3 regions of the Streptomyces sp. NPDC021093 genome follow, and region 2 is predicted to be linked to each of the others. Evidence: riboswitches for the same ligand, from Rfam matches in the RefSeq annotation. Region 2 holds a riboswitch; each other region holds the start of a gene.
What was found. A riboswitch is a leader RNA that binds a small molecule or an ion and turns the genes downstream of it on or off. The one in region 2 is predicted to bind thiamine pyrophosphate.
Positions count from the first base shown of each region.

Region 1: another riboswitch for thiamine pyrophosphate. It lies ahead of ACH4SP_RS33540 (thiamine ABC transporter substrate binding subunit); the one in region 2 lies ahead of thiO (glycine oxidase ThiO).
Region 3: another riboswitch for thiamine pyrophosphate. It lies ahead of thiC (phosphomethylpyrimidine synthase ThiC); the one in region 2 lies ahead of thiO (glycine oxidase ThiO).

Region 1 is NZ_JBIRQJ010000012.1:183,731-193,410, forward strand. Features, by position in the region: partial or broken gene ACH4SP_RS33505 (peptidoglycan DD-metalloendopeptidase family protein) at 107-553, opposite strand; gene rpsB (30S ribosomal protein S2) at 851-1,765, shown strand; gene tsf (translation elongation factor Ts) at 1,931-2,767, shown strand; gene pyrH (UMP kinase) at 2,950-3,702, shown strand; gene frr (ribosome recycling factor) at 3,911-4,468, shown strand; gene ACH4SP_RS33530 (phosphatidate cytidylyltransferase) at 4,468-5,625, shown strand; gene rlmN (23S rRNA (adenine(2503)-C(2))-methyltransferase RlmN) at 5,721-6,827, shown strand; TPP riboswitch at 6,867-6,973, shown strand; gene ACH4SP_RS33540 (thiamine ABC transporter substrate binding subunit) at 7,068-8,162, shown strand; gene ACH4SP_RS33545 (ABC transporter permease) at 8,237-9,680, shown strand, end outside.
Region 2 is NZ_JBIRQJ010000005.1:224,215-233,894, reverse strand. Features, by position in the region: gene metF (methylenetetrahydrofolate reductase [NAD(P)H]) at 1-250, opposite strand, end outside; gene thiE (thiamine phosphate synthase) at 363-1,022, opposite strand; gene ACH4SP_RS17125 (Rv2175c family DNA-binding protein) at 1,151-1,516, opposite strand; gene ACH4SP_RS17120 (NAD(P)/FAD-dependent oxidoreductase) at 1,579-2,748, opposite strand; gene ACH4SP_RS17115 (hypothetical protein) at 2,816-3,157, opposite strand; TPP riboswitch at 3,208-3,320, shown strand; gene thiO (glycine oxidase ThiO) at 3,318-4,532, shown strand; gene thiS (sulfur carrier protein ThiS) at 4,529-4,741, shown strand; gene ACH4SP_RS17100 (thiazole synthase) at 4,746-5,540, shown strand; gene pknB (Stk1 family PASTA domain-containing Ser/Thr kinase) at 5,750-7,657, shown strand; gene ACH4SP_RS17090 (deoxyribonuclease IV) at 7,805-8,707, shown strand; gene ACH4SP_RS17085 (DUF4396 domain-containing protein) at 8,796-9,368, shown strand; gene ACH4SP_RS17080 (sulfite oxidase-like oxidoreductase) at 9,419-9,680, opposite strand, start outside.
Region 3 is NZ_JBIRQJ010000004.1:182,064-191,743, reverse strand. Features, by position in the region: gene ACH4SP_RS13335 (SsgA family sporulation/cell division regulator) at 1-282, shown strand, start outside; gene ACH4SP_RS13330 (YibE/F family protein) at 418-1,749, opposite strand; TPP riboswitch at 1,845-1,980, shown strand; gene thiC (phosphomethylpyrimidine synthase ThiC) at 1,973-3,739, shown strand; gene ACH4SP_RS13320 (hypothetical protein) at 3,864-4,700, opposite strand; gene ACH4SP_RS13315 (metallophosphoesterase) at 4,882-6,087, opposite strand; gene ACH4SP_RS13310 (LacI family DNA-binding transcriptional regulator) at 6,305-7,426, opposite strand; gene hisC (histidinol-phosphate transaminase) at 7,796-8,902, shown strand; gene ACH4SP_RS13300 (cytochrome ubiquinol oxidase subunit I) at 9,147-9,680, shown strand, end outside.

The sequences.
Region 1 (9,680 bases), on a different contig from region 2:
GGGGCCCCGGGCCCGGCCCGGGCAGCGGGACGCCGAACACCGGCAGCAGCCGGGGCGGCCCCCGGCGCAGCAGCCCGGGCGGCAGCAGCGACAGCGGGTCGAGGTACTCCTCGCCCCGCAGCAGCCCCCAGTGCAGGCAGCTCTCTGCCGGGCAGTGGTACGTCCCGGGCTCCAGCACCGCCACCGGCTGCCCCGCCGTCACTTCGTCGCCCTCCGTGACCAGGGCGCGCACCGGTTCGTACGTCGTGCGCAGCGGTGGATCCCCGCTCGCGGTCAGCGTGATCGAGAGCACCCCGCGGCCGGCCACCCGGCCCGCGAACGAGACCCGGCCGGGTGCCGCGGCCCGCACCTCCGCACCCGCAGGCGCTGCCAGGTCCGCCCCCCGGTGCCCGGCCGCGTACGTCGACGGCGGCGGCTCCCAGCCCCGTACGACAGCAGGGCGCTCGCCCACCGGCCAGGCGCGGTCGGGGGCTTCCGCGGCGAGGGCCTCGGGCGCCCCCGGCAGTACGAGGGCGGCCAGTGCGGACAACGCTGTGATCACGAGTCGGTACATGCCGAAAACGGTCCCGTACCGGGCCCGATCGCGGGGATCATGGACCGTTTCTGTGGACGGCCGATCGGTTGTGGACAACGCCGTCACCCGGCACTGTGCGGGTCCCGTACACTTCTTGTGGCGATCCGGGTCACCGGATCGACTTCGCACGTCCCGCCACCACCCACTCTCAGCGGTCAGTGGCAGCGCTGCTCGGTCCTCAGGGGTTGTCAAGACCTCATGGGCACAGCGCGTGGGACGTCAGGCGCGACCGCCGTCCGGCGGGAGCGATAACCGAGTATCTCAAGGAGTACGGCCATGGCCGTCGTCACGATGCGGGAGCTGCTGGAAAGCGGCGTCCACTTCGGTCACCAGACCCGTCGTTGGAACCCGAAGATGAAGCGTTTCATCTTCACGGAGCGCAACGGCATCTACATCATCGACCTGCTCCAGTCGCTGTCGTACATCGACCGCGCCTACGAGTTCGTCAAGGAGACCGTCGCGCACGGCGGCTCCATCATGTTCGTCGGCACCAAGAAGCAGGCGCAGGAAGCGATCGCCGAGCAGGCGACGCGCGTGGGCATGCCCTACGTCAACCAGCGCTGGCTCGGCGGCATGCTGACCAACTTCTCCACCGTCTACAAGCGCCTCCAGCGCCTGAAGGAGCTGGAGCTCATTGACTTCGAGGACGTGGCCGCGTCGGGCCTCACCAAGAAGGAGCTCCTGGTTCTCTCGCGCGAGAAGGCCAAGCTGGAGAAGACCCTCGGCGGTATCCGCGAGATGTCGAAGGTTCCCAGCGCCGTCTGGATCGTCGACACCAAGAAGGAGCACATCGCCGTCGGTGAGGCGCGCAAGCTCCGCATCCCGGTCGTCGCGATCCTCGACACCAACTGCGACCCCGACGAGGTCGACTACAAGATCCCCGGCAACGACGACGCGATCCGCTCCGTCACGCTGCTCACCCGCGTGATCGCCGACGCTGTCGCCGAGGGCCTCATCGCCCGTTCCGGTGCCGCCACGGGCGACTCCAAGCCGGGCGAGAAGGCCGCCGGCGAGCCCCTCGCCGAGTGGGAGCGCGACCTGCTTGAGGGCGACAAGAAGGCTGACGAGGCTCCGGCCGCCGACGCCGCTGCCGCTCCGGCCGCCGACGCCGAGGCTGCCCCGGTCGCCGAGGCCGAGAAGCCGGCCGAGGCCGCTGCCGAGGCTCCGGCCGCGGACGCCGAGCAGGCCTGACCCAGCCCTCACGGCTGATCGACGGCGGGGGAGGGTGCGCCACCGGGCGCCCCGCCCCCGCCGTCCACCCGTAGATCACGTGTTCACGGCGATCGCGCAGGTCACGAGCTCGCGCAGATCACGTTGATCACGACCTTCGACTTTCGAGAAGAGATTCACAGACTCATGGCGAACTACACCGCCGCTGACGTCAAGAAGCTCCGCGAGCTCACCGGCGCCGGCATGATGGACTGCAAGAAGGCCCTCGACGAGGCCGACGGCAGCGTCGACAAGGCCGTCGAAGCCCTCCGTATCAAGGGCCAGAAGGGCGTCGCCAAGCGCGAAGGCCGTTCGGCCGAGAACGGCGCCGTCGTCTCCCTGATCGCCGACGACAACACCTCCGGTGTCATCGTCGAGCTCAAGTGCGAGACGGACTTCGTCGCCAAGGGCGAGAAGTTCCAGGCCGTCGCCAACCAGCTCGCCGCGCACGTCGCCGCCACCAAGCCGGCCGACCTCGCGACCCTGCTCGCCTCCGAGATCGAGGCCGGCAAGACCGTGCAGGCGTTCGTCGACGAGGCCAACGCCAACCTCGGCGAGAAGATCGTCCTGGAGCGCTTCGCCCAGTACGAGGGTGCCTTCGTCTCCGCGTACATGCACCGCACCATGCCCGACCTGCCCCCGCAGATCGGTGTTCTGGTCGAGCTGGACAAGGCCGACGCCGAGCTTGCTCGCGGCATCGCCCAGCACATCGCCGCCTTCGCGCCGAAGTACCTCACCAAGGAGGACGTTCCGGCCGAGGTCGTCGAGACCGAGCGCCGCGTCGCCGAGGAGACCACGCGCGCCGAGGGCAAGCCCGAGGCCGCCCTCCCGAAGATCGTCGAGGGTCGCGTCAACGGCTTCTTCAAGGAGGCCACCCTTCTTGGCCAGCCGTACGCGCTGGACAACAAGAAGTCCGTCCAGAAGGTCCTGGACGAGGCCGGTGTCACCCTGAAGCGCTTCTCGCGCATCAAGGTCGGCATCTGAGTCCGTACGTCCGACTCTGTCGACGTAACGCGAACATCGCCAGACCCGGCTAGGGTCTGATGCAGTCGTCGGCGTACGCGCCGGCCGGCCGCAGATCTGACGAGGAGGCCATTGCCGCAGAGGGAACCGCAAGGATCCACCGGCAATGGCCTTCTTCGTATGTGCACGAGGAGAAACCCCCCATGAATCAGGCGAATCAGGACAGCGGCAAGAAGACCGGGCGCTTCATGCTGAAGCTCTCCGGCGAGGCGTTCGCCGGCGGCGGTGCGCTCGGCGTCGACCCCGACGTCGTACACGCCATTGCCCGTGAGATCGCCGCGGTCGTACGGGACGGCGCGGAGATCGCGGTCGTCATCGGCGGCGGCAACTTCTTCCGCGGCGCCGAGCTGCAGCAGCGTGGCATGGACCGGGCCCGCTCGGACTACATGGGCATGCTCGGCACGGTCATGAACTGCCTCGCCCTCCAGGACTTCCTGGAGAAGGAGGGCATCGACTCCCGCGTGCAGACCGCCATCACCATGGGCCAGGTCGCCGAGCCGTACATTCCGCTGCGTGCCGTGCGGCACCTGGAGAAGGGGCGCGTCGTGATCTTCGGCGCGGGCATGGGCATGCCGTACTTCTCCACCGACACCACGGCCGCCCAGCGCGCCCTGGAGATCGACGCGGAAGCCCTGCTCATGGGCAAGAACGGGGTCGACGGGGTCTACGACTCCGACCCGAAGAAGAACCCGGAAGCGGTCAAGTTCGACGCGCTGGAGTACAGCGAGGTGCTGTCCCGCGACCTGAAGGTCGCCGACGCCACCGCCATCACGCTGTGCCGCGACAACGACCTGCCGATCCTGGTCTTCGAGCTGCTGGCCGAGGGCAACATCGCCCGCGCGGTCAAGGGTGAGAAGATCGGCACGCTCGTCAACGCGCAGGGCACCCGCGCCTGACCGGATGTGCGGTCCGTGATCCCGGTCCGCGCCCCCGATTGTGACCCCGGCCCGGCCGCAGGGACGGTCTCGGGGGATGGACAATGTCCTGCCGGTCGGACACCGTGCAGGAGAAGACGCCCGCAGCAGCGGTCCAGGCTGTGCAGCAGCCCGGGCCGTGCAGCAGTCCAAGCCATGCAGCAGCAGTTCACGACAGCAGGAGTACGTGGTGATTGAAGAGATCCTCCTCGAGGCCGAGGAGAAAATGGAAAAGGCCGTCGTGGTCGCCAAGGAGGACTTCGCCGCGATCCGCACCGGCCGTGCGCACCCGGCGATGTTCAACAAGATCGTGGCCGAGTACTACGGAGCCGTGACGCCGATCAACCAGCTGGCGTCGTTCTCGGTGCCCGAGCCGCGGATGGCCGTGGTGACCCCCTTCGACGCGAGCGCCCTGCGCAACATCGAGCAGGCGATCCGCGACTCCGACCTCGGCGTCAACCCGAGCAACGACGGCCGCATCATCCGAGTGACGTTCCCCCAGCTGACGGAGGAGCGCCGCAAGGAGTACATCAAGGTCGCGCGCAACAAGGCCGAGGACTCCCGGATCTCGATCCGCTCCGTCCGCCGCAAGGCCAAGGAGACCCTCGACAAGCTCGTCAAGGACAAGGAGTCCGGCGAGGACGAGGTCCGCCGTGCGGAGAAGGAGCTCGACGACACCACCGCGAAGTACGTCGCGCAGGTGGACGAGCTGCTCAAGCACAAGGAAGCCGAGCTGCTCGAGGTCTGATGAACGACTCTTCCTGGGGGGCCCCGCCGAGGGCGGGCTATGCCGGTGAATGGGTAACCCCCGACCAGGGGCCCCTCCCGGCGGGTCCCGCGTACGATGCGCATGACGCCCAGCACACTCGGCCCATGCCCATCGTGCCTGAGACAGGCAGAGACGCCGACGACCGCGACGACCGGAACCGGGGACCTGCTCCCACCGCGCGGAATTCCGCTGCCCCAGCTGCTTCGGCGGCCGGGTCCCCAGCCGGGATTTCCGCTGCCGGGGGCGGTCCCCTGTTCCGCGACGAGATGCCGCAGGAGCCCATGTCGACCCCGCCCCCGGCCCCGCAGCCGCCCCAGAAGAAGCGTGCGGGCCGAGACCTGCGTGCGGCGATAGGGGTCGGCCTCGGTCTCGGTGCCGTGATCGTCGCTTCGTTGTTCATCTGGCCGCCCGCCTTCATCGGCGTGATAGCGGTCGCCGTGGTCGTCGGGCTGTGGGAGCTCACCTCCCGTCTCGAAGAGCGCAAGGGCATCAAGGCGCCGCTGGTGCCGCTCGCGGTCGGCGGTGCGGCCATGGTCGTCGCCGGTTTCGTGCGCGGGCCCGAGGGTGCCTGGGTCGCCATGGCGCTCACCGCGCTGGCGGTGCTGGTCTGGCGGATGACGGAGCCGCCGGAGGGGTACCTCAAGGACGTCACCGCGGGAGTCTTCGCCGCGTTCTACGTGCCGTTCCTGGCCACCTTCGTCGCGATGATGCTCAGGGCGGACGACGGACCGCAGCGGGTGCTGACGTTCCTGCTGCTGACGGTGGTCAGCGACACCGGGGCGTACGCGGTGGGCTGGCGCTTCGGCAAGCACAAGCTGGCGCCGCGCATCAGCCCCGGCAAGACCCGGGAAGGACTGCTCGGCGCGATCGCCTTCGCGATGGTGGCCGGCGTGCTGTGCATGACGCTGCTGGTCGACGGCGGTACGTGGTGGCAGGGCGTACTGCTCGGCCTCGCGGTCGCCGCCAGTGCCACGCTCGGTGACCTGGGCGAATCCATGATCAAGAGGGACCTCGGGATCAAGGACATGGGCACGCTGCTGCCGGGCCACGGCGGCATCATGGACCGTCTTGACTCGCTGCTGCCGACCGCTCCGGTGGTCTGGCTGATGCTGGTGATCTTCGTCGGTTCGGCGTGACATTGCGTCTGTGACCTGCTGCGTTGTTGCGTGAGGGGCCCGTTGTCCACAGGACGGCGGGCCCCTTCTCGTACATCTGAGACACTGGTTTGACCATGCCTGTACCCGGAGAACTCACTTTCGTCGCGCCCCGCGGAGCCAAGAAGCCCCCGCGGCACCTCGCCGACCTCACGCCCGCCGAGCGCAAGGAGGCCGTGGCCGAGATCGGTGAGAAGCCGTTCCGCGCCAAGCAGCTGTCCCAGCACTACTTCGCGCGGTACGCGCACGACCCGGCGGAGTGGACCGACATCCCGGCCGGTTCGCGGGAGAAGCTGCGCGAGGCGCTGCTGCCCGAGCTGATGACGGTCGTGCGCCATCTGTCGACCGACCAGGAGACCACGCGCAAGACGCTGTGGAAGATGCACGACGGGACGCTCGTCGAGTCCGTGCTGATGCGCTACCCGGACCGGGTGACGATGTGCATCTCGTCGCAGGCGGGCTGCGGCATGAACTGCCCGTTCTGTGCGACCGGACAGGCCGGTCTCGACCGGAACCTGTCGACCGCGGAGATCGTGCACCAGATCGTGGACGGCATGCGCGCGCTGCGCGACGGCGAGGTTCCGGGCGGGCCCGCGCGGCTGTCGAACATCGTCTTCATGGGGATGGGCGAGCCGCTCGCCAACTACAAGCGCGTCGTCGGCGCGATCCGTCGGCTGACCGACCCCGAGCCGGACGGCCTCGGCCTTTCGCAGCGCGGGATCACCGTCTCCACGGTGGGCCTGGTGCCCGCGATGCTGCGGTTCGCCGACGAGGGCTTCAAGTGCCGCCTCGCCGTGTCGCTGCACGCCCCGGACGACGAGCTGCGCGACACCCTGGTGCCGGTCAACACGCGCTGGAAGGTGCGGGAGGTGCTGGACGCCGCGTGGGAGTACGCGGAGAAGTCCGGCCGCCGGATCTCCATCGAGTACGCGCTGATCCGCGACATCAACGACCAGGCGTGGCGCGGTGACCTGCTGGGCCGGCTGCTCAAGAACAAGCGGGTGCACGTCAACCTGATCCCGCTGAACCCGACGCCGGGCTCCAAGTGGACGGCCTCGCGCCCCGAGGACGAGAAGGCGTTCGTCGAGGCGATCGCGGCGCACGGGGTGCCGGTGACCGTGCGGGACACCCGTGGCCAGGAGATCGACGGGGCCTGCGGCCAGCTGGCGGCGTCCGAGCGCTAGCACGTTCGCGCCTGGTTGTACGCTGGGCCGCACATTTGCATATTCCGACAGGGGAGCGCCACAGCGCTGAGAGTGCAGTCCTCTACTGCAGACCCTCTGAACCTTGCCCAGGTCATTCTGGGTAGGAAGTTCGGTCGTTACTCAAGCTGTTGCGCCCTGCCCACCTTTCCCGAGGTGGGCAGGGCCGCGTCTCTTCCTGGTCATTCCAGGAGGAATTCACCAGTGAGCACCATCAAGCCAGTGAGCAGCATCAAGAGGCTCGCGGCGATCTCCGTGGCCGCCGCGCTCGGCGTCAGTACGCTCGCCGCCTGCGGCGGTTCGTCCGACGGCGGCAAGAAGGCCGACGGGGCCGGTTCCAAGACGGTCACCCTGGTCAGCCACGACTCGTTCGCCGTCTCGCCCGCGGTGCTGAAGGCGTTCACCCAGCAGACCGGTTACACGGTCAAGGTGCTGAAGAGCGGGGACGCGGGGGCCGCCCTCAACCAGGAGATCCTGACCAAGGGCTCGCCGCGCGGCGACGTCTTCTTCGGCGTCGACAACACCCTCCTCTCGCGCGCGCTCGACAACGGTCTGTTCCAGCCGTACGAGGCGAAGGGCCTGGACCGCGTACCCGCGGACCTCCAGCTCGACAAGGGCGAGCACCGGGTGACGCCGATCGACACCGGCGACATCTGCGTCAACTACGACAAGAAGTACTTCGCCGACAAGAAGCTCGCGCCACCGAAGTCGCTCGACGACCTGGTCAAGCCCGCGTACAAGAACCTCCTCGTCACCGAGAACGCCGCGACCTCGTCGCCGGGGCTCGGCTTCCTGCTCGCGACCGCCGGACAGTACGGCGACGACGGCTGGCAGGGCTACTGGCAGAAGCTCAAGGACAACGGCGTCAAGGTCGTCGACGGCTGGGAGCAGGCGTACAACGAGGAGTTCTCGGGGTCAGCGGGCGGCAAGAAGGCGAAGGCGGAGCGGCCGCTCGTCGTGTCGTACGCCTCCAGCCCGCCGGTCGAGGTGCTGTTCGCCGACCCGAAGCCGAAGGAGGCGCCGACCGGTGTCGCCACCGGGACCTGCTTCCGGCAGGTCGAGTTCGCCGGGCTGCTCGACGGCGCGAAGAACGAGGCGGGCGGCAAGGCGCTCCTCGACTTCCTCATCGGCAAGCAGTTCCAGGAGGACCTGCCGCTGAAGATGTTCGTCAACCCGGCGGTCAAGGACACCAGGCTGCCCGAGGTGTACGCCAAGTTCGGCGCGGTCGTCGACAAGCCGCTGACGGTGGAGCCCAAGAAGATCGCCGACAAGCGTGAGCAGTGGGTCAAGTCGTGGTCCTCGCTGGTGAAGAAGTAAGGAAGGTCCGACCGGGCGCCCGTGCCGGCGCCCGGCGGGGCTCTTGGCGCGGGAGCGCGGTGCGGCTGGCTCTGATGGCCGTGCCCGTCGCGTTCTTCGGGCTGTTCTTCGCCTACCCGGTCGTCGCCATCGTGGGGCGCGGGCTGAAGTCCGGCGGTGCCTGGCAGCTCGGCCGGATCGGCGAGGTGCTGGGCGACCCGGACATCCTCGGCGTGCTGTGGTTCACCACCTGGCAGGCGCTCGCCTCGACGGCGCTCACGCTGGTGCTTGCGCTGCCCGCGGCGTACGTCTTCGCCCGCTTCGACTTTCCGGGCAAGCAGCTGCTGCGGGCCGTGGTGACCGTGCCGTTCGTGCTGCCCACCGTGGTCGTCGGCACCGCCTTCCTGGCGGTGCTCGGGCGCGGCGGGCTCCTCGACGAGCTGTGGGGGATGCGGCTCGACACCACCGTGTGGGCGATCCTGCTGGCCCATGTCTTCTTCAACTACGCGGTGGTCGTACGGACCGTGGGCGGGCTGTGGTCGCAGCTCGACCCCCGGCAGGAGGAGGCCGCACGGGTGCTCGGCGCGGGGCGCTTCGCGGCCTGGCGGCGGGTGACCCTGCCGGCGCTCGCGCCCGCGGTGGCCGCCGCCGGACTGATGGTGTTCCTGTTCACCTTCACCTCCTTCGGCGTCGTACAGATCCTGGGCGGGCCCGCCTACTCCACCCTGGAGGTGGAGGTCTACCGGCAGACCGCGCAGCTCCTCGACCTGCCGACCGCGGCCGTGCTGACGCTGGTGCAGTTCGCGGCGGTGGGCGCGATCCTCGCCGTGCACGCGTGGACGGTGCGGCGGCGGGAGAGCGCGCTGAAGCTCGTCGACCCGGCGCAGACGTCGCGCAGGCCGCGCGGCGCCGGCCAGTGGACGCTGCTCGGCGGGGTGCTCGCGACCGTGCTCGCACTGATCCTGCTGCCGCTGTCCGTGCTGGTCGAGCGGTCGCTCGACGGGCCCGAGGGGTACGGATTCGGCTACTACCGGGCGCTGAGGTCGGTGGCCGACAGCGGCGGGACCTTCCTGGTACCGCCGCTGGAGGCGGTCTGGAACTCCCTGCAGTACGCCGTGGTGGCGACGGCGATCGCCCTGGTCGTCGGCGGTCTCGCGGCCGCCGCCCTCACCCGGCGGGCGGGCCGGCTGGTGCGGGGGTTCGACGCGCTGCTGATGCTGCCGCTGGGCGTGTCCGCCGTGACGGTGGGCTTCGGCTTCCTGATCACTCTCAACCGGCCGCCGCTGGACCTGCGCACCTCGTGGATCCTGGTGCCGCTGGCCCAGGCGCTGGTGGGCGTGCCCTTCGTCGTACGGACCATGCTGCCCGTGCTGCGCGCGGTGGACGGACGGCTGCGGGAGGCCGCGGCGGTCCTCGGGGCCTCGCCGCTGAGGGCGTGGCGGGAGGTCGACCTGCCGCTGGTGCGGCGGGCGCTGCTGGTGGCGGCCGGGTTCGCCTTCGCCGTCTCGCTCGGCGAGTTCGGCGCGACCGTCTTCATCG
Region 2 (9,680 bases):
TGGAGTCGGAGGCGATCTTCTGGGTGGCTTTGACGGTGCCCTCGCGGGTGGAGCCGCCCGCTCCGTAGGTCACGGAGACGAAACTGGGGGCCACCGCCTCGACTCGGCGCAGGGCATTCCAGAGGTTCTGCTCACCCTTCTCGGTCCTGCGGGCCGAGAATTCGAAGGAAAACGACGTCTTTCCGGTCTCCAGCAGCTCACGCACCGTAAGTGCGCGGTCTGTTCTGGTGGAAGCTGTGCCAAGGGCCATGTCGAAAGGTTAGCCAGGGGCATGCCGCACCCCCAACCACCCGGGCGACAAAGGTCCGTTATGCCGGTTTCTTGTCCACCCTTCGGACAGTTATCCGGCCAACGACCGACGTCTATCGGTCGTACGACCTGATCCGCTTGGCCAGATCGGCGGCCGCGGCGGCCGGGTCGGCGGCCCGGGTGATCGCGCGGACGACCACGACGCGGCGGGCACCCGCGGCCAGCACCTCGTCGAGGTTGTGCTCGTCGATGCCGCCGATGGCGAACCAGGGGCGCTGCTGGGCGAGCGAGGCCGCGTACCGCACGAGGCCGAGGCCGGGGGCGAACCGGCCGGGCTTGGTGGGGGTGGGCCAGCAGGGGCCGGTGCAGAAGTAGTCGACGCCCGGCTCGGCGACGGCGGCGTCGACCTCGGACTCGGCGTGCGTGGAGCGGCCGATCAGGACGTCGTCGCTGCGGGCGCCGAGGATCGCGCGGGCGGCGGGGACCGGCAGGTCGCCCTGGCCGAGGTGGAGGACGTCGCTGCCGATGGCGTGCGCCACGTCGGCCCGGTCGTTCACCGCGAGGAGCTTGCCGTGCCGGCGGCAGGCGTCGGCGAGGACCGCCAGGTGCTCCAGTTCCTCGCCCGCCTCCATGCCCTTGTCGCGGAGCTGGACGATGTCGACGCCGGAGGACAGCACCGCGTCGAGGAACGCCGGGAGGTCCCCCTGCGCCTTGCGGGCGTCCGTGCAGAGGTAGAGCCGGGCGTCGGCGAGCTGCGCGCTGGGCGTGGGCATGGTGCGGATCCCCCCGTGGTCGACGGGGTCTCCCCCGTGCTGGCGGGGTGTCCCCCGCCGGTCGGCGGCGGGTGTGCGGTCCGCCCGGCCGGGCGGACCGCACACCGCCGTGGTGTGGTGCGGCGTCGTCAGAGGGCGAGCGCCTGGGCGCGGCGCTTCACCTCCGTGCCGCGATTCTCGCTCAGGGCCTGCGCGGGGGTGCCGGGCAGGGTCGGGTCGGCGGTGAAGAGCCACTCCAGCATCTCCGCGTCGGAGAAGCCGTCGTCCTTCAGGACCGTCAGGAGACCGGGCAGGCCCTTGACGATCTTGTCGCCGTCGAGGAAGGCGGCGGGCACCTGGAGCGAGCGGTTCTCACCGCGCCGCACGGCGATGAGCTGGCCGTCCTTCACCAGCTGCCGCACCTTCGTCACCTCCAGGTCGAGCATCTCCGCGATGTCGGGGAGGTAGAGCCAGGCGGGGACGAGGGAATCGATCTTTGCGTCAATCTCGGTCACAGGACAAGCGTGCCATCCAGGACTGACAGTCGGTACCCGGGCCCGTCCGGGCGGGGGATTCCCTACGGCTTCCGTACGGCCGATTTCAGCGGTACGGAAGGGTCGGCGGCCAGCGTCGGGTCGAGCGCCGCCCCCGCCTCCACCAGCCTGCGTCCCTGCGCCAGGTCGCGCGGGCGGCCCACCGCGAGCACGGCCACCAGGGCGCCGTCGCGCAGCCAGCACACCGACCAGGAGGGGCCGGCCGGGTCGCCGCGCCAGACCGTCTCCTCGGCGTCCGCGTGGTGGCCGACGTACTGCACGAAGCGGCCGAACTGCTCGGACCAGAAGTACGGCACGGGGTCGTAGGGCAGCGGGGCGCCGCCCAGGATGTTCGCGGCGACCGTGCGCGGACCCTGGAGCGCGTTGTCCCAGTGGTGCACGAGCAGCCGGGTGCCGTACCGCCCGGAGGGGAAGGAGGCGCAGTCCCCGACCGCGTACACGTCGGGGACGGAGGTGCGCAGGTGCGCGTCCGCGGTGACGGAGCCGTCCGGGCCGAGCGCGATGCCGGAGCCCTTCAGCCAGGCCGTCGCGGGTCTGGCGCCGACACCGACGAGGACGGCGCCGGCCGGGATGCGGCGGCCGTCGGCGAGGAGCACGGTGCCCGGCTCGACCGCCGCCACGCGCGCGTGGGTGAGGAGCTCGGCGCCGGCCTCGGCGTACCAGGCGGCCATCGGGGCGGCGATCTCGGCGGGCATCGTCCCGGCGAGCGGCCGGTCGGCGGCCTCCACGACGGTGACGGTGCAGCCCGCCTCCCTCGCGGCGGTGGTGAACTCGGCGCCGATCCAGCCCGCGCCGACCACCACCACGTCGTGCTGCGCGTCCAGCACGGGGCGCAGCCGCCGCGCGTCGTCGACGGTGCGCAGCAGGTGGACGCCGGGGACGCCCGAGGTGCCGGGAAGGGTGACGGGGTCCGCCCCGGTGGCGAGTACCAGGGCGTCGTACGGAACCGGCCCCGCGGGGGTGTCGATCTCGTGGTCCGCCGGGCGCACTCCGGTGACGTCGAGCCCCAGCCGGAGCTCGACGCCGAGCGCGTCGAAGTCGACCTCGAAGGCCGATCCCTCGGCCTTGCCGAGCAGCACCGCCTTGGACAGCGGCGGCCGGTCGTACGGCGGGTGGGGCTCGGCCCCGATGAGTGTGATCCGGCCGTCGAAACCCTGCTCCCGCAGGGCCACGGCGGTCTGCACACCGGCCATTCCCGCGCCGACGACGACGATTCGCTTCTGCTCGCTCACCCGACCACCTTACGTATCTGACACACAGTCAGGACTGGAGTTCCTCGACGACGCTCGTACCGCTGCCCTCCTGGGACTCCCATGCCCAGCTCTCCTCCAGCCGAACGCGGCCGTCCACGAGCAGCACGACCCGGGACAGGCAATGTCCGGACGAGGTCGTTCCGTCCTGCTTCAGCTGTACGTACCTGAAGTCGAGCCGGTCCCCCGCGCGCGTGCCGACGAGGTGCCCGCGCACGACGTCCCCGCCCGCGTAATCGGCCCAGATCCGGCCGTCCTGCTCGTGGTAGGTGAAGCGGGTGCGGGTGCCGACCTGCCCCGGGGCCTGGTCGGCGACCGGTGCGAGGACGAGTCCGTCGAGCGAACGGGGCACGGGGTGCTCCCTCACAGTCTGTTGAACCCAAGGACTAGTCTGGTCACCGTACAAGCACTCACGGGAGCCCGGCCGACCGGGCTGAGAGGGAGGCTGACCGGGCCTCCGACCGTACGAACCTGATCCGGGTCATGCCGGCGAAGGGAGGGGCTGGACGCCCATGCAGACTTCCCCACACGTTTCTGAGCAACGGCCGTACGACGTCCTGGTGATCGGCGGCGGAATCATCGGCCTCGTCACGGCCTGGCGGGCCGCGCAGCGCGGGCTGCGCACGGTGCTCGCCGACCCCGCACCCGGCGGCGGCGCCGCCCGGGTGGCGGCCGGAATGCTGGCGGCCGTCACCGAACTCCACTACGGCGAGCAGACCCTGCTCGGCCTCAACCTCGCCTCCGCCCGCCGCTATCCGGACTTCGTGACGGAGCTGGAGGAGGCGTCGGGGCAGGACACCGGCTACCGCGCGTGCGGCACTCTCGCGGTGGCCCTGGACGCCGACGACCGGGCCCACCTGCGCGAACTGCACACCCTGCAGCGGCAGTCGGGCCTGGAGTCGGAGTGGCTGAGCGGGCGCGACTGCCGCCGGCTTGAGCCGATGCTCGCGCCGGGCGTGCGCGGCGGACTGCGGGTGGACGGCGACCACCAGATCGACCCGAGGCGGCTGGCAGCGGCCCTTCTGGCGGCCTGCGAGCGGGCCGGGGTGGTTCTGCACCGTACGACGGCCGAGCGGCTTTCCGTCGTACGGGAGAGGGCGGCGGGCGCGCTGCTGGCCGACGGCACCGAGGTCGCCGCCGACCAGGTGGTGCTCGCCACCGGTTCGCTCAGCGGGCGGCTCCCCGGAGTGCCTCAAGAGGTGCTGCCGCCGGTGCGCCCGGTCAAGGGACAGGTACTGCGGCTGACGGTGCCGCCCGCGTACGCGCCGTTCCTGAGCCGTACGGTGCGCGCCGTGGTGCGCGGCAGTCACGTCTATCTGGTGCCGCGCGAGAACGGCGAGCTGGTCGTCGGCGCGACCTCGGAGGAGCTCGGCTGGGACACCACCGTCACGGCGGGCGGCGTCTACGAGCTGCTGCGCGACGCCCACGAGCTCGTCCCCGGCATCACCGAGCTCCCGCTCACCGAGACCCGGGCCGGACTGCGCCCCGGCTCCCCCGACAACGCCCCGCTGCTCGGCCCCACCGCCCTGCCGGGCCTGCTGCTCGCCACCGGGCACTACCGCAACGGGGTGCTGCTGACCCCGGTCACCGGGGACGTCATGGCGGACGTGCTGACCACCGGCGAACTCCCCGAGGAGGCGAGGGCGTTCACCCCGCGCCGCTTCGCCTCCGAACCCGTACGACAGGAACAGCAGGACCGACAGGACCGACAGGAGCAGCCCGTATGAGCACCCCGGTGAACGTGTCCGTGAACGGCGAGGGGCACGAGGTCTCCGCCGGTACCACCCTCGGCGACCTCGTCGCGACGCTCACGCGCGCGCACGCGGGCGTGGCCGCCGCGCTCAACGAAACAGTGGTGCCGCGCGGCCGGTGGGCGGCCACCGCCCTCGCCGAGGGCGACCGCGTCGAAGTGCTCACCGCGGTCCAGGGAGGCTGACGACATGGCAGACGATCTCTTCGAACTGGGCGGCGCCAGCTTCTCGTCCCGGCTCATCATGGGGACGGGCGGCGCGCCCAGCCTGGAGGTGCTGGAGCGGTCGCTCGTCGCGTCCGGGACCGAGCTGACGACGGTGGCGATGCGAAGGCTCGATCCGTCCGTGCGGGGCTCCGTGCTGTCCGTGCTGGAGAAGCTGGGCATCCGGGTGCTGCCCAACACGGCCGGCTGCTACACGGCGGGCGAGGCCGTGCTCACGGCCCGGCTCGCGCGCGAGGCGCTGGGCACGGACTGGGTGAAGCTGGAGGTCATCGCCGACGAGCGGACCCTGCTGCCCGACCCGGTCGAGCTGCTGGACGCGGCGGAGGTGCTGGTCGACGACGGCTTCACGGTGCTCCCGTACACGAACGACGATCCGGTCCTCGCGCGGAAGCTGGAGGACGTGGGCTGTGCGGCGGTCATGCCGCTGGGTTCGCCGATCGGCTCGGGGCTCGGCATCCGCAACCCGCACAACTTCGAGCTGATCGTGGAGCGGGCCGGGGTGCCGGTGATCCTGGACGCGGGGGCGGGGACCGCGTCGGACGCGGCGCTGGCGATGGAGCTGGGGTGCGCGGGTGTGATGCTCGCCTCCGCGGTGACGCGGGCGCAGGAGCCGGTGCTGATGGCGGAGGCGATGCGGCACGGCGTGGAGGCGGGCCGTCTCGCGCACCGGGCGGGGCGCATCCCCCGCCGCCACTTCGCGGAGGCGTCGTCACCGGGCGAGGGGCTGGCCCGGCTGGACCCGGAGCGGCCGGCCTTCTGAGCTCCGGGGCCACGCGTACAGGGCGCGGGGAACTGCGCGGCCGGCCCCCACGCACCCGCAGGTACGGACCGGCCCGGGGTCCGGGGGCCAGGGGGTGGTGCCCCGTGCCCCCGGCCCCCGGGCCCCCGGCCGTCACAGCTCGGCTTCAGTACAGCCGCAGCACGTACATCCACGCCCGACCTGTCCCTACCGGCTCGTAGACTCCCTCCGTGGACACGACCCTCCAGGACCCCCTCGTCGGGCAGCTGCTCGACGGCCGCTACCGCGTCGAGGCACGCATCGCCGTCGGCGGGATGGCCACGGTCTACCGGGCCGTGGACACCCGCCTCGACCGGGTGCTCGCACTCAAGGTGATGCACCCCTCGCTGGCCGCCGACGACTCCTTCGTCGAGCGGTTCATCCGCGAGGCCAAGTCCGTCGCCCGCCTCGCGCACCCCAATGTGGTGGGCGTCTTCGACCAGGGCACCGACGGCAGTTACGTCTACCTGGCGATGGAGTACATCGCGGGCTGCACCCTGCGCGACGTGCTGCGCGAGCGCGGCGCGCTCCAGCCGCGCGCCGCGCTCGACATCCTGGAGCCCGTGCTGGCCGCCCTCGGCGCCGCGCACCGGGCCGGGTTCGTGCACCGCGACATGAAGCCGGAGAACGTCCTGATAGGGGACGACGGCCGGGTGAAGGTCGCCGACTTCGGTCTCGTACGCGCCGTGGACACGGTCACCAGCACGACGGGGTCCGTCCTCGGCACGGTCTCCTACCTCGCTCCCGAGCAGATCGAGCACGGCACCGCCGACACCCGCGCCGACGTGTACGCCTGCGGCGTGGTCCTGTACGAGATGCTCACCGGCTGCAAGCCGCACTCCGGCGGCACTGCCGCCCAGGTGCTCTACAAGCACCTCAATGAGGACGTGCCGCCGCCGTCCGCCGCCGTGCCCGGGCTGGCCCTGGAGCTCGACGAGCTGGTGGCGAGCGCGACGGCGCGCAACGCGCAGGCCCGCCCGTTCGACGCGGTCGAGCTGCTGGGGCAGGCGCGGACCGCGCGGTCCGCTCTCGACGACGCGCAGCTGGACGTCGTACCTCCGCAGGCGAAGGAGATCGTGAGCACCGGTCCCGAGGAGCGGACCAGTGTCATCCCGCGGGCCCTGCCCACCGAGCAGCACACCAGCAGGCTGCGGATGCCGCTGCCGGACGAGCCCGCGCCCGTACGGCGCCAGCGGCGGCGGCCGATGCCCTCGCGGCGGGGGCTGGTGGCACTGGTGACGGCCGTCCTGCTGGCGCTCGGTCTCGGCGCCGGGGTCTGGTACATCAACTCGGGGCAGTTCACGCAGGTCCCGCCGCTGCTCAGCCAGTCGGAGAAGAACGCCCGCAAGAAGCTGGAGGCCGCCGGTCTCGACGTGAAGGGCGTGGAGCGGAAGTTCAGCGACACCGTCGCGCGCGGCACCGTCCTGAACAGCGTCCCGGCGCCCGGCGAGCGGATCCGCGCCAACGGCTCGGTGACGCTGGTCCTCTCGCGCGGTCCCGAGATCGTGAAGGTCCCCGACCTCACGAGGATGCCGCTGGCGAAGGCCAGGGGCGAGCTGAAGGACGCGGGGCTCGCGCCGGGCGTCGTCACCAGGGCGTTCAGCGAGGACGTCCCGCGGGGCGCGGTGATCAGTACGGACCCCGCGGCCGGGACCGGCCGGGCGCCGGACTCCGCGGTGGCGATGGTCGTCAGCAAGGGTTCCCCGGTGGACATGCCGTCGGTGACCGGGCAGAGCGTCGAGGACGCCAGGAGCAGGCTCGAAGGTCTCGGCCTGACGGTCGACGTCGCGCCTGAGCAGGTCAACTCCCCGGCGGAGGCAGGCAAGGTGGGCCGCCAGTCGGTCGCCGCGGGCACCCGGCTCGGCGAGGGCGAGCGCGTCACGCTCACCGTCTCCAAGGGGCCCCGGATGATCCCGGTGCCCGACGTGCTCGGCAAGGAGCGCGACGAGGCGAGCCGCATCCTCAAAGAGGCGGGCTTCGAGGTCGAGGTGGAGCGGCCGTTCCTGTCCTTCAGCAAGGTGATCGACAAGCAGTCGGTGGCCGGCGGGGAGCAGGCCCCGGAGGGCAGCAGGATCACGATCACGACGAAGGTCCTGTAGCGCGGGGCTTCCGCGGGCTCGGGGCTTCCGCCGACGCGGGGCCTCCGCGGGCCGGAGCCCCCGCGGGCCTGTGGACGGGGGCTTCCTGCAGAGGCCCCCACAGCCCTGTGGCAGGGGCTCCGCGGCGGTGCGGCATCCTGGAGGGTGATGAGCACCGCAGACACCCCCTCCCAGTTCCCGGCCGGTCTCCCGGCGTCCCGCAATCCCGTCGGCGGTCACATCCCCGTCGCGGGCGGCCTCGCCAAGGTCGGCCTGCCGTACGCCCGCGAGATGGGCGCCGAGGCCGTCCAGGTCTTCGTCGCCAACCCGCGCGGCTGGGCGACCCCGGTCGGGAACCCGGCGCAGGACGAGCAGTTCCGGGCCGCCTGCGCCGAGGAGCGGATCCCGGCGTACGTCCACGCCCCGTACTTGATCAACTTCGGTTCGCACACCGAGGCGACCGTGGAGAAGTCCGTGGAATCGCTGCGCCACTCGCTGCGCAGGGCCCGCGACATCGGCGCCCTCGGCGTCGTCGTGCACACGGGGTCGGCGACCGGCGGACGGCCGCGCGCGGAGGCCCTGGCACAGGTGCGCACCCACCTGCTGCCGCTGCTCGACGAGCTGACCCACGACGACGACCCGTACCTCCTCCTGGAGTCGACGGCGGGCCAGGGTTCCTCGCTCTGCTCGCGGACCTGGGACTTCGGTCCGTACTTCGAAGCACTGGACTCGCACCCCAGGCTGGGCGTCTGCCTCGACACCTGCCACATCTTCGCGGCCGGCCACGACCTGGCGGGCCCCGGCGGCATGAAGCAGACCCTCGACCTGCTGGTGGACACCGTCGGCGAGGGGCGGCTGAAGCTGATCCACGCCAATGACTCCAAGGACGTCACCGGCGCGCACAAGGACCGCCACGAGAACATCGGCGCAGGTCACATCGGTGCGGACCCGTTCCGCGAGCTGTTCTCGCACCCGGCGACCGAGGGGGTGCCGCTGGTGATCGAGACGCCCGGCGGCAAGGAGGGGCATGCCGCGGACGTGGCCCGACTGAAGGAGCTGCGCGCGCTCTGAGGCTTCCCGAGCACCCTTGAGGAATACCCCTAGGGGGTATACGGTTCCTGTCATCGACAGGAACCGCTATCCGAGTTGGGGGCACACCGTGCAGCACCACGAGGCACACGCTCACGCAGACCACCACGCGCACTCCGGACACGGCGAGCAGCACGCGCACGGCGGACACAGCGGGCACGGCGGGCATGGCGAACACGGTGGGCACGGTGGGCACGGCGGCTCCAAGGTCACCTGGGGTGCCGCCGCACAGGCCACCCTCCACTGCCTCACCGGGTGCGCCATCGGCGAGGTCCTCGGCATGGTGATCGGCACCGCACTCGGCTGGGGCAACGCGGCGACGATGATCCTGGCGATCGTGCTGGCGTTCTTCTTCGGTTACGCGCTGACGCTGCGCGGCATCCTCAAGGCGGGCGTGGACTTCCGTACCGCCTTCAAGGTCGCCCTCGCCGCCGACACCCTCTCGATCGCCGTGATGGAGCTGATCGACAACGGGGTGATCGCCTTCTGGCCCGGCGCGATGGACGCCCATCTGTCGGACGGCATCTTCTGGGGCGTGCTCGCGGCCGCCCTCGCGATCGCCTTCGTGGTCACCACACCCGTCAACAAGTGGATGATCGGCCGCGGCAAGGGCCACGCGGTGGTCCACCAGTACCACCACTGAGCACTCCCGGAGCAAGCACGGAAAGCACCCTCATAGAGGCGGCCCCGCAGCTACAGCTCGGGGCCGTCCCCCGGCTCCTCCTGGTACGAGTACCGCTGCTCGCGCCAGGGGTCGCCGATGTTGTGATAGCCGCGCTCCTCCCAGAAGCCGCGGCGGTCCGCCGTCATGTACTCGATGCCGCGGACCCATTTGGGGCCCTTCCAGGCGTACAGGTGCGGCACGACCAGGCGCAGCGGGAAGCCGTGCTCGGCGGTGAGCAGATCATCGCCCTTGTGCGTGGCGAGAATGGTGCGCTCGGAGGTGAAGTCCTCG
Region 3 (9,680 bases), on a different contig from region 2:
GCTTTTGGCCGCGAGCTGCTGGTCGACGGAATCAACGAGGCCTGTGGAGAGGGCGATGTGCACATCTCGCCGTCCGATCCCGACGAACTCGCCGATGTGCACATCAGGCTTCAGGTCGGCGGTGACCGCGCGCTGTTCAGGGCGAGTGCGGCGCCCCTCGTGGCGTTCCTGGACCGCACCGACAAGCTCGTACCGCTCGGCCAGGAGCACACGCAGAGTGACTATGCCGGGTGCCTGGAGGGCGAGCTCGGCCGCATCCTGGCGGAGGAGAACGCGGGCTGAGAAATCGGGCCGGGAACGCGGTTTGGGCGCTGCCAGGAGCGCGGCCAGGAGCGCGGGCCGAGAGCACGCGGAGACGACACGGAGCGGCGGCCGGGGAGACCCGGCCGCCGCTCCGTCATGTGTCCCCGGCCCGCCTCAGCCCTTGCGGCGCCTTCCGCGTCCGCCGCGTACCGGCGCCGGATTGGAGGCGGCACCCGAGCGGTCGGCGGAGACGACCAGGGCGGCGAGCGCGGTGGTCACCGGCACGGAGGCCACCAGGCCGATCGAGCCGACCAGGGTGCGGACGATCTCCTCCGCGACGAGCTCGCTGTTGGCGACCGTACCGACGCTGCTCTGGGCGATCGAGAACAGCAGCAGCAGAGGGAGGGCGGCGCCCGCGTAGGCGAGGACAAGGGTGTTGACGACCGAGGCGATGTGGTCGCGGCCGATGCGGATGGCCGCCCGGTACAGGGCGCGCGGGCCCATCGTCGGGTCGGCCTGGTGCAGCTCCCAGACGGCGGAGGTCTGGGTGACCGTCACGTCGTCGAGGACGCCGAGCGAGCCGATGATGACGCCCGCGAGGAGCAGGCCGCTCATGTCGATGGAGGGGTAGAGGGTGTGGATCAGGCCGGTGTTGTCGTCGATGTTGCCGGACAGGAACGCCCATCCGATGAACAGCGAGCCGAGCAGTCCGATCAGCAGCAGCGAGATGAGGGTGCCGACGACGGCGACGGAGGTGCGCGCGGTGAGTCCGTGACAGGCGTAGAGCGCGATCAGCATGATCGCGCTGGCCCCGACCACCGCCACGATCAGCGGATTCGAGCCCTGGAGGATCGCGGGCAGGATGAACAGGGTCAGGATCGCGAAGGACGCGACGAGCGCGACCAGCGCCATGACGCCCTTCAGCCGGCCGACGACGACGACCGCGAGGGCGAAGATCCCGGCGAGCAGGGTGAGCGGAAACTTCCGGTCCACGTCGGTGACGGAGTACTGGAGCTCGCGGGGCGCGTCCGGGGCGTACGCGACGACGACTCCCTGACCCTGCTTCAGCTGCCGGGACGCGCTGGGCTGGACGATCTCGGTGAAGGTGCGGCCCTTGTCCGCGCCGGTGACGACCTCGACCGTCGCCTTCTTGCAGTCGTCCTTGGTGCCGTCGCCGCTCTGTGGTGACGACGGGTCGGCCTGCGCCTGCGGCTGCGGCTGCTCCGGCGTCGGGGCGACGTTGGCGCCCTTGCAGTCGATGGTGTCGACCTTCACGACAGTGCCCTGCTCGGTCTGCCGGTCGAAGCCCACCCCGGTGCGCTCGTGGGCCGGTGCGCCGCCCGGCCACAGGATCGCGAGCCCGACGAGTACCGCGGTGGCGAAGGGAATCAGCACCGCCGCGATCACCTTGCGCAAGTGCTTGGAGACCGGTGCCGCAGGGCCGTGACTGTGGCTGTGGCCGTGCGAATGAGCAGGTGGGGGTGGGGTCTCTGGGGGCGTCGGCAGGGACGGCGGCTGTGGTGGGGTCACCGCCCGATCATCGCAAGAACGAGGGGGGCCCTCTGTTCAGCGCGCCCGGCATGGCGTTAGCGTGGGGGCACCTTTGCACACGCGGGAGCTCGGAGCACCGGGCTGAGAGGGCGCTGACCTCCGTACACATACGTACGGAAGAGGCTGCGTCGACCGCCGAACCTGTTACCGGGTAATGCCGGCGTAGGGAGTAGGTCTCATGACCACGATGGATGCACGCACGCCTGCCTCCGCCCAGGACGGGCGCACGCCCGGCTGGCACAAGGGGTACGTCGAAGGATCGCGCCCGGACCTGAAGGTGCCGGTCCGTCAGGTGCACCTGACCAACGGGAAGGACGTGACGCTGTACGACACGTCCGGCCCGTACACCGACCCGAACATCGAGACGGACGTGCGGCGCGGCCTGGCCCCGCTGCGCGAGAACTGGATCATCGGGCGCGGTGACACCGAGGAGTACGCGGGCCGCCCGGTCCGCCCCGAGGACGACGGCATCAAGCACACGTTCCCGCGCGGGGGCCTGAAGAACCTCGACGCGGTCTTCCCCGGCCGCCCGCGCCAGCCCCGCCGGGGCCGCGACGGGGCAGCGGTCAGCCAGCTCGCGTACGCGCGGCGCGGGGAGATCACGCCGGAGATGGAGTACGTGGCGATCCGGGAGAACGTCTCCCCCGAGGTCGTACGGGAGGAGATCGCCGCAGGTCGCGCGGTGCTTCCCGCGAACGTGAACCACCCGGAGATCGAGCCGATGATCATCGGCAAGCGGTTCCTGGTGAAGGTCAACGCCAACATCGGCAACTCCGCGGTCACTTCCTCCATCGAGGAGGAGGTGGACAAGATGACCTGGGCGACCAAGTGGGGTGCCGACACGGTCATGGACCTGTCCACCGGCCGCAACATCCACACCACCCGCGAGTGGATCCTGCGCAACGCACCCGTCCCGATCGGCACCGTCCCGCTCTACCAGGCGCTGGAGAAGGTCGACGGCCGTGCCGAGGCCCTGACCTGGGAGGTCTACAAGGACACGGTCATCGAGCAGGCCGAGCAGGGTGTGGACTACATGACCGTCCACGCGGGCGTGCGTCTCGCGTACGTACCCCTGACGGCGCGCCGCAAGACGGGCATCGTCTCGCGCGGAGGGTCGATCATGGCGGCCTGGTGCCTGGCGCACCACAAGGAGTCGTTCCTGTACGAGAACTTCGAGGAGCTCTGCGAGATCCTCGCGGCCTACGACGTGACCTACTCACTGGGCGACGGGCTGCGGCCCGGCTCGATCGCGGACGCCAACGACGAGGCGCAGTTCGCGGAGTTGAAGACGCTCGGGGAACTCAACACGATCGCCAAGCGTTTCAACGTACAGACCATGATCGAGGGCCCGGGACACGTCCCGATGCACAAGATCAAGGAGAACATCGACCTTCAGCAGGAGATCTGCGAGGAGGCGCCGTTCTACACGCTCGGCCCGCTGACGACCGATGTGGCCCCCGCCTACGACCACATCACCTCCGGCATCGGCGCCGCGATGATCGCCTGGTGGGGCACCGCGATGCTCTGCTACGTGACCCCCAAGGAGCACCTGGGGCTGCCCAACCGGGACGACGTGAAGACCGGCGTCATCACCTACAAGATCGCTGCGCATGCGGCGGACCTCGCCAAGGGCCACCCGGGTGCGCAGGAGTGGGACGACGCGCTGAGCGACGCCCGGTTCGAGTTCCGGTGGGAGGACCAGTTCAACCTGGCCCTCGACCCGGACACGGCCCGGGAGTTCCACGACGAGACACTCCCTGCCGAACCGGCGAAGACGGCGCACTTCTGCTCCATGTGCGGGCCGAAATTCTGCTCGATGAAGATCTCGCACGACATCCGGCGTGAGCACGGGGGGACGGCGGAGGAGATCGAGGCCGGCATGGCGGAGAAGTCCAAGGAGTTCGCCGAGGCCGGCAACCGGGTCTACCTGCCGATCGCGGACTGAGCAGGTCGTCCGGCCGGGTCCGGGGGCACCCCCGGGCGAGCACGGTCTGCCGATCGCGGACCGAACACCTCCGTGACGGACTGAGTACCAGGACAACGGAGTTGACGGCTCCGGACCACTCCGGTCATTCCGGTTTGTGGTCCGGGCCGCCGTAGTCGGGACTGGAGAAGTCCGGGCTGGAGTAGCTGGGGCGGGTCTTGTGCCCGTTGCCGTTGGTGCCGCTGTGCTCGCTGGGGCTGCCGAAGTCGGGCCGTGAGTACCCCAGACCGGGGATGCGGTTCTGCCGGGGCGGATCGGGGACGGCGGGCGCGGTCTCGGGCGGATTGGCGAGGGCGTCGCGCAGGAACGGGACGACGCCCCGCTCCAGCAGGGCTTCCTTCCAGGCTTCCCTGGCCCGGTCGACCTCCTCGCTGCCCGCATCCCGGTGGCCGACCTGGAAAGCGGTCGAGCCGTTGCGCAGTGCGGTGAACAGCAGCCCGACGGCCGCGCCGAGCAGCCCCGCCGCGGTGAGCGCGCCGAACACCCAGCCGGCGGTCAACAGCGCCTCGGCGATGGCCGGTGCCGGGTCGAGCATGCTCAGCAGATAGCCGACCAGCAGCAGCACCACGGCCGCGATCCCGGCCAGTACGGGCGTGAGGACGGCGACGACGGCGACCGCGCCCGCACCGGTGGCCTCCGCGTTCTCTCCGACTCCGGGCGTGAGCAGGGTGCCGGGAGTGGGGACGGCAGGTGCGCGCAGTTCCTCGCGCGCCTTGACGTAGTGGTCGTACTCGGCCGACGCGTGAGCGGCGATTATCGCGCTGGCGCTGAGCGCCATGGTGCGCAACTGCTCGCTGTTCAGCCGCTGTCCCAGCGCGGCGAGATCCGGGCGTTCGTGCGCGGTGCGCAGTGCTTCGTCGAGGGTCCGCTCGAACTCCGGGCGGTCCTCGGTCAGCAGGTGCGGAGCGCTGTTCATGTGCATCCCCCGATGCTCCGTAGGGCCGGGTTGCCCGCTTCGGTGGGCGGTTGGGCGGAAACGGAGGAGAGCCTGCTACGGATAACCCGATGGTAGAGCGGTTACGGCACGGGGTGACAGGGGGTTTGCGGAAATTGGCCCGGCGGTGGGGGCGTGCGCGCCGGGCGCGCGTACACCCCCGTAACGCTCAGTCACCCAGCGGGAGTTGGACCACCAGCAGTTTTCCGGCCATGGTCACGCCGCCGTCCATGGCGATGGCCAGGGAGTCGGCGTAGACGTGCGGACCTTCGACGACCGGCCCCGAGCTGCCCTCTCCGTCCCCGGAGTCCTCGTTGCCGACCTCGCCGAGGAGGTACGGGATAGGGCTGTGACCGTGGACGATGCGCTCGCCGCCATATGCGTCGAGCAGTTCCCGTACGGCGTCGGAGCCGCCTTCGTCACGGAACGCGAAACGCTTGGTGAATTTCCGGAAGACGTCCCAGCACTCGTCCGCGTCGTTACGCGTGAGGATGGCGTGAACCGTGTCGTTGACGTCCTCGATGGTGGAGCCGTAGTCGAGGTAGGCGGTCGTGTCGGAGTGGGTGAGCAGATGCCCGTCCTCCAGGGCCACCGCGTCGAGGCGGGCCATCCACTGGAGGTGGACGTCCTGGAGGCGCTCCATGTCGTGCTTCTGGCCGCCGTTGAGCAGCCAGGCGGCCTGGAAGGTGGCGGTGCCCGCGCCGGAGTTGACGGGGGTGTCGCCGAACCTGCGGGCACCCAGCAGCAGCAGTTCGTGGTTGCCCATCAGGGCCTTGCAGTAGCCGCCGGCCGCCGCCGCCTCGGCGGACAGCCGCATCACCAGGTCGATGACGCCGATGCCGTCCGGGCCGCGGTCGGTGAAGTCGCCGAGGAACCAGAGGCGGGCGTTGCCGGCCGCCCAGTGGCCCTCGTCGTCGATGAGGCCCTGCTCGTGCAGGGCGTCCAGCAGCTCCAGGAGGTAGCCGTGCACGTCGCCGACAACGAACAGCGGGCCGAGACCCTCGCCGTCGGGACGCTCCTCGAAGTCGGGCTGCGGGATGCGCTGGGTGTCGCCCGGCCCGCCGCCGCGGTCCTCCCTGCGGATCACCGGGAGGTCGCGCTGGGTGGGCGTGTAGCCCTCGGGCTCGTCGCCCTCCTCGTACGCCTGCTCGGTGTCGTACGACTGCTCCGGCCCGTACGCCTGCTCCGCGTCGTGCATCTGCGCGCCGTCGAGCGCCTGCTTGGCGTCGAAAGCCTGCTTGCTGTCGTACGCCTGCTTGGCGTCGTACGAAGCGACGGGAGCCTGGGCATAGGGAGGTACCCGGAAATCCCGCAACGTCGCCGTACGCACCGCGGGTCCCTGACCGGCCCCCTGAGTCATTGACCCCTCCACCACCGTCGCACCGCCGTACACCCTGGGGGCCCACCTGGTCTCGGGTGGTCCGCCGTGTCGTGCGCCCATCATAGGAATGCGGCCCGCGCTGTGTGAGGCACCAGGGGTGGTGAATCCGGGTACACCCCCAGTTCACCGGTTGTTTCGTCCCTATTGCGGAGATCGGTCCCGGTGTTGATTTCGGGGCGGCACTCCGCTGCCGCCCCGACGGGTCCGTCGGTCAGTCCGCCGAGGGTGAGCGCGGGGCGCTCACGGTGGTGCGCGGGGGACGCCGCTGGGAGGACGTACGGATGATGAGTTCGGTCGGTATCACCTGCTCGACGGGCTGTCCGGTGTCCAGTCCCTCGATGGCGTCGATGAGGAGCTGGACGACAGCGGTGCCGATGCGGCGGGGTTTCAGCGAGAGGGTCGTGATGGGCGGCTCGGTGCTCGCGTACACGGTCGATTCGGAGCAGCAGACGAGAAGCAGGTCCTCGGGGACCCGCAGCCCGTAGCGGCGGGCGGCGGCCAGCAGGTCGGTGCCGTTGGGGTCGAAGAGTCCGTACACGGCGTCCGGGCGGTCCGGGCGGGCGAGCAGCCGGTCGGCTGCGACGGCGCCCGCGCACGGGTCGTGGGCGGGGTAGGACTCGTACACCGGATCCTGGCCGACGCGCTCGCACCAGCGCAGGTAGGCGGTGGTGGAGAGCCGGGTGTAGGTGTCGGTGGTGGTGCCGGTGAGCAGGCCGATGCGGCGTGCGCCGGCGTCGGCGAGGTGGTCGAGGAGTTCGAGTACGGCGGCCTCGTGGTCGTTGTCGACCCAGGCGGTGACCGGGAGGGTCCCGGCCGGGCGGCCGTCGGAGACGACGGGCAGCCCCTGGCGCATGAGTTCGGTGACGACCTGGTCCTCGTCGGAGGGGTCGATGACGACGGTCCCGTCGAGTGCGACGTTCTGCCACACGTCGAAGGGACTGTGCCGGGAGGAGGCGGGGAGGATGACGAGGGCGTAGCCGCGGGCGAGCGCGGCCGAGGTCGCGGCTCTGGCCATCTCCGCGAAGTACGCGAATTCGGTGAAGGTGAAAGGTTCATCCCCGTACGTGGTGACGGTCAGGCCGATGAGGCCCGACTTACCGGTACGGAGCGTGCGGGCCGCTGCGGACGGGCGGTAGCCCAGCCGCTCGGCGACCTCGCGGACGTGGCGGCGGGTGGCGTCCGGGAGCCGGCCCTTGCCGTTGAGGGCGTCGGAGACAGTCGTGATGGAGACACCGGCCGCGGCGGCAACATCCCGGATGCCTGCACGTCCTGGCCGACTGCCTCGCCGGGGTGTCTCGGTCCGGCTCACCTGATGCTTCCCTGCTGCTGTCATGGCGACCCGATAGTAGGGCGCAGAGGGCCGGTTGGCGTCGGCGCATATGCGCGGATTGACAGGCACGTTTCTGCACAGGGAAATGTGGTCAATGACCTTGGAAGCCAAGGGAGTTAGGGGGATTGGAGCCTTGGAGTCCGGTGGCTGGCGGCGTACGTCCGGCATCTGCCCGAGGTCTCGAAGAGGTCTCAACTCACCACTTCGGGGGACGCGCGCCACGGCGTGAGCCACCGGCGCGTGCGGAGAGCGGGGGCGCGCCCCCTGTCTGTCGCGCCGCCCGGGACGGACTTCTGCGGCCCCTTCGCAGCGCCGCCCAATCCTCATAGGGTGAGCAGTATTGGTGGTACGTACGGTCGAGGAGGACCTTAAGTGAGCGAGACGAGCGGTACGAGCGCGACGAGCCCCAAGCTGCGCGCGGTGCTGGACGGCATCCCCACGTACAAGCCCGGCAAGCCGGCCGCGGCCGCCGACACCGACGGCCCGGCGGCGTACAAGCTGTCCTCCAACGAGAACCCCTATCCTCCGCTCGCGGGTGTGATGGAGCGTGCGATCGCTGCGGCCGGTGACCTCAACCGGTACCCGGACATGGCCTGCACGGGGCTGATGGAGGAGCTGGCGGTCCGTTTCGCCGTGCCCGTTTCGCACCTGGCGACCGGCACGGGATCGGTCGGCGTCGCGCAGTCGCTGCTGCAGGCGACCTCGGGCCCGGGCGACGAAGTGATCTACGCCTGGCGGTCCTTCGAGGCGTACCCGATCATCACGCAGATCAGCGGTGCGACGTCGGTCAAGGTCTCGCTGACCGACGGCGACGTGCACGACCTGGACGCGATGTTCGACGCGATCACCGAGAAGACCCGGCTGATCTTCGTCTGCAACCCCAACAACCCCACCGGCACCGTGGTCCGCCGGGCCGAGCTGGAGCGCTTCCTGGACCGGGTGCCGAAGGACGTCCTGATCGTGCTGGACGAGGCGTACCGGGAGTTCATCCGCGACGAGCAGGTGCCGGACGGCATCGAGCTCTACCGGGACCGGCCGAACGTCGCGGTGCTGCGGACCTTCTCCAAGGCGTACGGACTGGCCGGGCTGCGGGTCGGCTTCGTCGTGGCGCACGAGCCGGTCGCGGCGGCGCTGCGCAAGACGGCGGTGCCCTTCGGCGTGAGTCAGATCGCGCAGGAGGCGGCCGTCGCGTCGCTGCGCGCGGAGGGCGAGCTGCTGGAGCGGGTGGACGCGCTGATCGCCGAGCGGGCCCGGGTGTACGAGGCGCTGGCCGGGCAGGGCTGGACGGTGCCCGTGACGCAGGCGAACTTCGTGTGGCTGCGGCTGGGGGAGCGTACGACCGACTTCGCGGCGGCCTGCGACAGGGCGGGTGTCGTGGTGCGGCCGTTCGCCGGTGAGGGCGTGCGGGTGACGATCGGTGAGACCGAGGCGAACGACCTGTTCCTGAAGGCGGCGGAGGCGTTCCGCAAGGAGCTGTAGCGCTGTCGCCGTGGTGTGCCTGGTGCCCCTGTGAGCCGTGAAGCGGCTTGTGGGGGCATCGGCTTTTTGGGGGGACCCCCCTGGATCCTTCCGAATGGCCGTGCGACATAATGCTTGTGAATGTGAACGCGTTCACAAGCGTGTCCCTGTTCGTCCCCTGATTCATGGGATTAAAGGGGCAAACTGCCGCTGTGACCGTGCCCGTGAATGCGGATGTGGCTTCGGCGACGTAAGGAGAGACGACGTGGAGCTGGCTCTGGCGCCAGAGACCCTGGCGCGATGGCAGTTCGGTATCACCACCGTCTATCACTTCCTGTTCGTCCCCCTGACGATCTCGCTCGCCGCGCTCACCGCCGGCCTGCAGACCGCCTGGGTGCGGACCAACAAGGAGAAGTACCTCAAGGCGACCAAGTTCTGGGGAAAGCTCTTCCTCATCAACATCGCGATGGGGGTGGTCACCGGCATCGTGCAGGAGTTCCAGTTCGGCATGAACTGGTCCGACTACTCGCGCTTCGTCGGCGACATCTTCGGTGCGCCGCTGGCCTTCGAAGCGCTGATCGCGTTCTTCTTCGAATCGACCTTCATCGGGCTGTGGATCTTCGGCTGGGACAAGCTGCCCAAGAAGATCCACCTCGCCTGCATCTGGCTGGTGTCGATCGGCACCGTCCTCTCCGCGTACTTCATCCTGGCGGCCAACTCCTGGATGCAGCACCCGGTCGGCTACCGGATCAACGAGGAGCGCGGGCGGGCGGAGCTCACCGACTTCTGGAAGGTGCTC